2 regions of the Streptomyces sp. NPDC057638 genome follow, and region 1 is predicted to be linked to the other one. Evidence: riboswitches for the same ligand, from Rfam matches in the RefSeq annotation. Region 1 holds a riboswitch; the other holds the start of a gene.

What was found. A riboswitch is a leader RNA that binds a small molecule or an ion and turns the genes downstream of it on or off. The one in region 1 is predicted to bind thiamine pyrophosphate.
Region 2: another riboswitch for thiamine pyrophosphate. It lies ahead of thiO (glycine oxidase ThiO); the one in region 1 lies ahead of thiC (phosphomethylpyrimidine synthase ThiC).

The regions. Positions count from the first base shown of each region.
Region 1 covers NZ_JBHVHF010000030.1:13,645-17,850, forward strand. Annotated here, with positions in the region: gene ACFVIM_RS06955 (SsgA family sporulation/cell division regulator) at 85-525, shown strand; gene ACFVIM_RS06960 (YibE/F family protein) at 686-2,164, opposite strand; TPP riboswitch at 2,439-2,589, shown strand; gene thiC (phosphomethylpyrimidine synthase ThiC) at 2,582-4,206, shown strand, end outside.
Region 2 covers NZ_JBHVHF010000200.1:5,339-9,544, reverse strand. Annotated here, with positions in the region: gene ACFVIM_RS24035 (thiazole synthase) at 1-44, opposite strand, end outside; gene thiS (sulfur carrier protein ThiS) at 49-300, opposite strand; gene thiO (glycine oxidase ThiO) at 297-1,625, opposite strand; TPP riboswitch at 1,623-1,735, opposite strand; gene ACFVIM_RS24020 (hypothetical protein) at 1,826-2,191, shown strand; gene ACFVIM_RS24015 (NAD(P)/FAD-dependent oxidoreductase) at 2,427-3,602, shown strand; gene ACFVIM_RS24010 (Rv2175c family DNA-binding protein) at 3,726-4,091, shown strand.

The sequences.
Region 1 (4,206 bases):
CGATTGTGGCAAGAGGGTCAGAGGGATGAATCCTGGCCGTTTTTGACAAGCTTTCAGTAGGCATTCTTCACTGCGGGGTACACGATGCGCGAGTCGGTCCAAGCCGAGGTCCTGATGAGCTTCCTTGTCTCCGAGGAGCTCTCGTTCCGGATCCCGGTGGAGCTCCGTTACGAGACGGAGGATCCGTACGCCGTGCGGATGACCTTCCATCTACCCGGTGACGCGCCGGTGACCTGGGCTTTCGGCCGTGATCTGCTGATGGACGGGATCCTCGGGCCGAGTGGGGACGGGGATGTGCGGGTCGCCCCGACCGGGCCGGAGGAGCTGGCCGATATCGCGATCCGGCTCCAGGTGGGCGCCGACCGGGCGCTCTTCCAGGTCAGCGCGGCACCAGTGGTCGCCTTCCTCGACCGCACCGACAAGCTGGTGCCGCTGGGACAGGAGCGGGCGCACGGGGATTTCGAGGGGTGTCTCGACAAGGCGTTGCGGAACATCCTGGCCGAGACGGAGGAGAACGCGGGCTGAGACGGTGCCGGTCTCGGGCGGACCGGCACCGCCGCGGGCGGATCGGGCCGGGAGTGGATCGGTGGGGCCGCCGCCCCGGGCCGGTCGGCCACCGGCGCCGGGTGCGGTCGGCTCGCCGCGCGCCGGGTTCACCGTGTGCGGCACGCTCCCCGGCCAGGTCTCACCGTTTGCGGCGGCGGCCCGTGCCGCTGCGTCCCGGGAGGGACTTCAGCCCTGGGAGCCCCGTACGGGTCAGGGGCATCCCCCGCCCCGTAGGCGTACCTGTACCGCCGTCCGGGACGGGGGTCACGGGCGCGGTGGGGGAGGGGCCCGGCGGGAGTGAGGAGGGGCGGTCCGCGCAGACCACGAGGGCCGCGAGGGCCGTGGTCACCGGGACGGAGGCGACCAGTCCGATCGAGCCGATCAGGGTACGGACGATCTCCTCGGCCACCAACTCGCTGTTGGCGACCGCGCCCACACCGCTGCGGGCGATCGAGAAGAGCAGCAGCAGGGGGAGCGCGGCGCCCGCGTAGGCCAGGACCAGGGTGTTGACCACGGACGCGATATGGTCCCGGCCGATGCGGATCCCGGCCCGGTAGAGCGCGCGGGGACCCATCGTCGGGTCGGCCTGGCGCAACTCCCAGACGGCGGAGGTCTGGGTCACCGTGACATCGTCGAGGACACCGAGCGAGCCGATGATGATGCCCGCCAGCAGCAGTCCGCTCATATCGATCTTCGGATAGAGGCCGTGGATCAGACCGGTGTTGTCGTCGGTGTTGCCGCTCAGCAGCGCCCAGCCGACGAAGAACGAGCCGAGCAGCCCGATCAGCAGCAGCGAGACCAGGGTGCCGAGCACCGCCACCGAGGTACGCGCGTTGAGCCCATGGCAGGTGTAGAGGGCGATCAGCATGATGGCGCTCGCCCCGATCACCGCGACGACCAGCGGATTGGAGCCTTCCAGGATCGCGGGAAGGATGAAGAGCGTCAGGATGGCGAACGAGGTGGCGAGCGCGATCAGGGCCATCACCCCGCGCATCCGACCCACCAGCACCACCGCGAGGGCGAAGATCCCGGCGAGCAGCGCCAACGGAACCGTACGGTCCAGATCGATCACCGCGTACTGGAGTTCCCGCGGCGCGTCCGGGGCGTAGGCCACCACCACCTCCTGCCCCTGCCGCAGTTGACGAGGGGCGTCCGGCTGGACGATCTCGGTGAAGGTACGGCCCGTATGAGGGCCGGTGGTGACCTCGATCGTCGCTTTTCCACAGCTGCCGCGCTGGGAGTTGACGGCCTCGCGGCCCTGGGGTGTGCTGGTGTCACCGGTCGGTGGCACCTGACCCGCGTTCACCTTCCGGCAGTCGATCTGCTGCACCGAGGCCACCCGGGCCTCCTCGGTCTGCCGGTCGAAGCCCACGCCGGTGGGCTTGTGGTCGGCGGAGCCACCGGGCCAGAGCACCAGCAGCCCGACGGCGACAGCGGCGGCGAAGGGCACCAGCACGGCGGCGATCACCTTGCGCAGATGGCGCGAGACCGGCGTCGCGGGGCCGTGGGAGTGCGTATGCCCATGGCTGTGGCCGTGTGCGTGACCGTGGCTGGGTTCATGCCCGTGGGCGGGGCCGTGGTTGTGCCCCTGCGTCGGTCCCCGCGTGGGTGCGGGCATGTTTCCGTGCGCGGGGGGAGGGCCGTGGTCCTGTGCGGGGCCGTGACCGTGGCCGGGGTGGGGCGCGGGGGCCGTCGTGGGCGACGGGATCCCGGGCGCGGGCTCCGGAGGCGAGGGAGGCCGCGGGTGCGGCGGCTGTCCCTGCCGCCGGTCCCAGGGCGGGTCCATGGGCGGGGGTGGGGGGTCGGGTGGCGAAGGCGTCACCGACCGATCATCGCAAGAACGGCGGGGGGCCTCTGTTCAGCACGCCAAAGAGGGCGCTAGCGTGGGGGCACTTTGCACACGCGGGAGCTCGGGGCACCGGGCTGAGAGGGCGCTGACCTCCGCACCGGCCGTCGGGAAGACGGCCATCGCGGATATGGCCGCGTCGACCGCCGAACCTGTTACCGGGTAATGCCGGCGTAGGGAGTAGGTCTCATGACCGTTCAGGACGCACACACGCCTGCCGTCGACCAGGCCGACGGGCGCACGCCGGGCTGGCACAAGGGGTATGTCCAGGGCTCTCGCCCCGACCTCCAGGTGCCCGTCCGCCGGGTGCACCTCACCAACGGCAAGGACGTGACGCTGTACGACACCTCCGGTCCGTATACCGATCCCGGGATCGAGACGGACGTACGGAGGGGACTGCCGCCGCTCCGTGAGAACTGGATCATCGGCCGGGGCGATACCGAGGAGTACGCGGGCCGCCCGGTCCGCCCCGAGGACGACGGCATCAAGCACACCTCACCGCGCGGCGGTCTGCGCAACCTCGACGCCGTCTTCCCGGGGCGTCCGCGTCAGCCCCGGCGCGGGCGTGAGGGCCGCCCGGTGACTCAGCTCGCGTACGCCCGCCGGGGGGAGATCACCCCGGAGATGGAGTACGTCGCCGTCCGGGAGAACGTCTCCCCCGAGGTGGTGCGGGAGGAGATCGCGGCGGGCCGCGCGGTGCTCCCCGCCAACGTCAACCACCCGGAGATCGAGCCGATGATCATCGGCAAGAGGTTCCTGGTGAAGGTGAACGCCAACATCGGCAACTCCGCCGTCACCTCCTCCATCGAGGAGGAGGTGGAGAAGATGACCTGGGCGACCCGCTGGGGCGCCGACACCGTGATGGACCTGTCCACCGGGCGCAATATCCACACCACCCGGGAGTGGGTGCTGCGCAATTCGCCGGTGCCGATCGGCACGGTGCCGCTCTACCAGGCGCTGGAGAAGGTCGACGGCAAGGCCGAGGAGCTGACCTGGGAGATCTACAAGGACACCGTCATCGAGCAGGCGGAACAGGGCGTGGACTACATGACGGTCCACGCGGGGGTGCTGCTGCGGTACGTGCCGCTCACCGCCCGTCGCAAGACCGGGATCGTCTCGCGCGGCGGCTCGATCATGGCGGCGTGGTGTCTGGCGCACCACAAGGAGTCGTTCCTGTACGAGAACTTCGAGGAGCTGTGCGAGATTCTCGCCGCGTACGACGTCACCTACTCGCTCGGTGACGGCCTGCGGCCCGGCTCGATCGCGGATGCCAACGACGAGGCACAGTTCGCCGAGTTGCGCACGCTCGGGGAACTCAACACCATCGCCAAGCGTTTCCAGGTACAGACGATGATCGAGGGCCCCGGTCATGTCCCGATGCACAAGATCAAGGAGAACATCGACCTCCAGCAGGAGATCTGCGAGGAGGCCCCGTTCTACACGCTCGGCCCGCTGACGACGGACATCGCGCCCGCCTATGACCACATCACCTCCGGCATCGGCGCGGCGATGATCGCCTGGTGGGGCACGGCGATGCTCTGCTACGTGACGCCCAAGGAGCATCTCGGTCTGCCCAACCGTGACGATGTGAAGACGGGCGTCATCACCTACAAGATCGCCGCGCACGCGGCCGATCTGGCGAAGGGGCACCCGGGTGCCCAGGAGTGGGATGACGCGCTCTCCGACGCGCGCTTCGAATTCCGCTGGGAGGACCAGTTCAATCTGGCCCTCGACCCCGACACGGCGAGGGAGTTCCATGATGAGACGCTGCCGGCCGAGCCGGCGAAGACCGCGCACTTCTGTTCCATGTGCGG
Region 2 (4,206 bases), on a different contig from region 1:
GAGTCGAAGGTGGTGTCACCGATGGTGAGACGGTCGTCGGACATCGGCTCAGCCTCCCTGGACGGCGGTGAGGACCTCGACCCGGTCGCCGTCGCCGAGGAGGGTGCCGGGCCACTCGCCCCGGGGGACGACCGTCTCGTTGACGGCGGCCGCGATACCGGTGGGCGGCTCGGCGGGGTCGCCCTCCGGCGCGGTGCCGGGCCCCCGCGTGACGTCGGCGATGAGATGGTCCAGCGTCGTACCACGGGCGAGTTCATGACGCGCGCCGTTGACGGAGATCACGACGGACACACTGGTCATACGGGCTGCTCCTGGGGAAAGTGCCGCTCGGTCGCATCCGTGTCGCCGGATGAGAAGCGGAGAGGGGAGAAGGGCAGGGCCTCGGACGGGAGTGCGCCGTCGGTCAGCGCGGTGGCCATCGCGTCGCCGGTGACGGGGGTGAGGAGCACCCCGTTGCGGTAGTGGCCGGTGGCCAGGTGGAGGCCGGGCAGCGCGGTGGGGCCCAGCAGGGGCGCGTTGTCGGGTGAGGCGGGGCGCAGCCCGGCGCGCGTCTCCGTCAGCGGGAGTTCGGTGATGCCGGGCACCAGCTCATGCGCGTCCCGCAGCAGTTCGTAGACACCGCCCGCCGTGACGGAGGTGTCCCAGCCCTGTTCCTCACTGGTCGCCCCGACGACCAGCTCGCCGTTCTCGCGCGGCACCAGATAGACATGCCCGCCGCGCACCACCGCGCGGATCGTCCGGGAGAGGAAGGGGGCGTACGGACGGGGAACGGCCAGCCGCAGCACCTGCCCCTTCACGGGGCGCACCGGGGGCACCACCGCGTCGGGCAGCCCCTCCAGGCGTCCGCTCAGGCTGCCGCCCGCGATGACCACCTGTCCGGCGGGGAGTTCGGTGCCGTCGGCGAGGCGGGCGCCGACCGCGCGGTCCCGGCTGACCAGCAGCCGCGCGGCCCAGTCGCGGCGGAAGGTCACCCCGGCCCGCGCGCAGGCGGTGACCAGCGCGGCCGCCAGCCGCCGCGGGTCCACCTGGTGGTCACCGTCGACCCGTAGCCCGCCCCGGACGCCCGGCGCGAGCATCGGCTCCAGACGGCGGCACTCCCGGCCGGTCAGCCAGGCCGACTCCAGGCCGCAGCGCTGCTGGAGGGCGTGGAGTTCCCGCAGATGGGCGCGGTCGTCGGCGTCGAGGGCGATGGCGAGGGTGCCACAGGTGCGGTAGTCGATCCGCCGCCCGCTCGCCTCCTCCAGTTCGGTGGTGAAGGCGGGGTAGCGGCGGGCGGATTCCAGGGTGAGGGAGAGCAGGGTCTCCTCGCCGTAGTGGAGTTCGGTGACGGCGGCGAGCATGCCCGCCGCGACCTGGGCGGCGCCACCGCCCGGCTCCGAGTCGGCGAGGGTCACCGCGAGCCCCTTCTGGGCGGCGCGCCACGCGGTGACCAGTCCGATGATCCCGCCGCCGATCACCAGGACGTCGGTGGCGCGGGGGGTCCGGGCCCGCCGGCGGAGGGGTGCTCGCGCCGGGTCCTCACGGGGCGGGTCCTCGCGCGCCTGTTCCTCGCGGGGCGGGTCGGCGTCTCGTGCCGGGGGTGCCTGAGGAGTGCCGGTGTCGCTGGCGGTGTTGACAGGGTGCATGGGCGATCAGCTCCTCCCTTCGCCGGTATGACCCGGATCAGGTTCGTACGGTCGGAGGCCGGCCAGCCTCCCTCTCAGCCCGGTCCGTCCGGGCTCCCGCGAGTGCTCTACGGTGGCCACCCTAACCTCCGCCGCCGGGCCGCCGTAAGGCGCGGTGGCGCCGCCGTGACCTCCGTACCCACGAGCCAAGGAGCAGCGCTGTGGCTGGATCCCGCCGATCACTCCGATCCCTTGACGGGCTTGTCCTCGCGCCGGTCGCCGACCAGGCGCCCGGCCAGGTCGGTACCGGCACCCGCTTCACCTACCACGAGGAGGCGGACCGGATCTGGGCCGAGTACGCCGGTGGTGACGTGGTCCGCGGTCATCTGGTGGGCACCCGGGACGGGGACCGGATCGACTTCCGCTATGTGCAGTTGCGGACGGACGGCACCACCGCCTCCGGCCACTGTGTCTCCACCGTGGTGGAGCTGCCCGACGGCCGGGTGCGACTGGAGGAGAGCTGGGAGTGGGAGTCCCAGGAGGGCAGCGGGACGAGCGTGGTGGAGGAGCTGCCGCGCACGGGGTGACCGGCGAGGCGTGCCCGTCCTGCGGGGCGGCTTGCCCCGTTTCACCCGTGTGCGGGCCGTACGCGCGCGGCCCGGGGCCGTCGGGCCGGTGGGCCCGGGAGCCCAGGACACTGGGGATTCGACCGGGCTGTCCCACCCTCCATCGTCTGATGATGCGTCAGATGCGTAAGGTGGTCATGTGAGCGATCAGCCAGATGAGCAGCGGACACGGCGCGTGGTCGTCGTCGGAGCGGGCATGGCGGGCGTGCAGACCGCCGTCGCCCTGAGGGAACAGGGGTTCACCGGCCCCCTCACCCTGATCGGGGCCGAGCCCCACCAGCCCTATGACCGGCCACCCCTGTCCAAGGCCGTCCTGCTCGGCTCGGCCGAGGGCTCGGCCTTCGAGATCGACTTCGAGGAGCTGGGGATCGAGCTGCGGCTCGGCCGCGAGGTCACCGGGGTACGCGCCGCGGAGCACGAACTGGACACCGAGGCCGGGCCGGTCCCGTACGACGTCCTCGTCATCGCCACGGGCGCGCGGCCGCTCACCCTGCCCGGCAGCGAGACCGTGCCCGGGGTCCATCTGCTGCGCACCCTCGACGACGCCGAGCGGCTGCGGCCGGTCCTCGCCGCGAAGCACGACATCGTGGTCGTGGGCGCGGGCTGGATCGGTGCCGAGTTCGCGACGGCCGCGCGGGCCGCCGGATGCGCGGTCACCGTGGTGGAGGCCGCCGACCGGCCGCTCCCCGGCGCGCTGCCCGCCGAGATCACCGCGCCGATGGCCGACTGGTACGCGGAGTACGGGGTGGACCTGCTCACCGGGGCCCGGGTCGCCACCGTCGAACCCGGGACGGTCGTCCTCGACGACGGACGGAGGCTGGCCGCCCAGGCCGTGGTCGTCGGTGTCGGCGCCCGCCCCGCCACCGGTTGGCTCACCGGCTCCGGCGTCGAGACCGGGCCCGACGGCGCGATCACCGCCGACGCCCAGCTGCGCACCTCACAGCCCGATGTGTACGCGGTGGGGGACTGCGCCTCCTTCCCCTCCGCCCGCTATGGCCGCAGGCTCCTGGTCCACCACTGGGACAACGCCCTCCAGGGGCCCCGGACGGTCGCCGCCAACGTGCTGGCCGCCGCGTCCGGCGAGCCGCTCCAGAGCTATGACCCGGTGCCGTACTTCTGGTCCGAGCAGTTCGGCCGCTTCGTGCAGTACGCCGGTGACCACGCGGACGCCGACACCACCGTGTGGCGGGGGGCCCCGGACGGCGAGGGCTGGTCGGTGCTCTGGCTGCGCGAGGGCGCCCTGGTGGCCGTGCTCGCGGTGGGTCGTCCCCGTGACCTGGCCCAGGGCCGCAAGCTGATGCTGGCGGGGGCGAGGCTGGATCCCGAGCGTGCCGCGGACGCCGCCCTCCCCCTGAAGGCGGCCTCGGCCTGAGCCGGACCGGAATCCGTTTCACCCGCGCTGACCAGCGATGTCACCCGAAGGCACGCCGCCGCGACGGGCGTGTCCCCCGGCCCCCCGCTACCGACTGTCAGTCCCAGATGGCAGGCTTGTCCCGTGACCGAGATTGACGCAAAGATCGACGCCCTCGTCCCCGCCTGGCTCACTCTCCCCGATATCGCGGAGATGCTCGATGTCGAGGTGACGCGTGTGCGGCAGCTGGTGAAGGAAGGCCAGCTGATCGCCGTACGCCGGGGAGAGAACCGGGTGCTTCAGGTGCCCGCCGCCTTCATCAGCGACTCCAAGGTGGTCAAGGGTCTCTCCGGCACCCTGACGCTGCTGAGGGACGACGGCTTCAGCGACGAGGAGATGCTGGAGTGGCTCTTCACCGCTGATGAGTCCCTGCCGGGTACCCCCGCGCAGGCGCTCAGTGAGAATCGCGGGACGGAAGTGAAGCGCCGGGCGCAGGCCCTCGCGGTCTGACGAGGCGGTTCTTCTCCCCAGGCTCCACCCGGGGGTGCCCCCAGCCTTGATGGGGGCACCCCCGAGGGGGAGCCGGGGGGACGGTGCCCCAGGATGGGCGTGCTCGATCACTCGT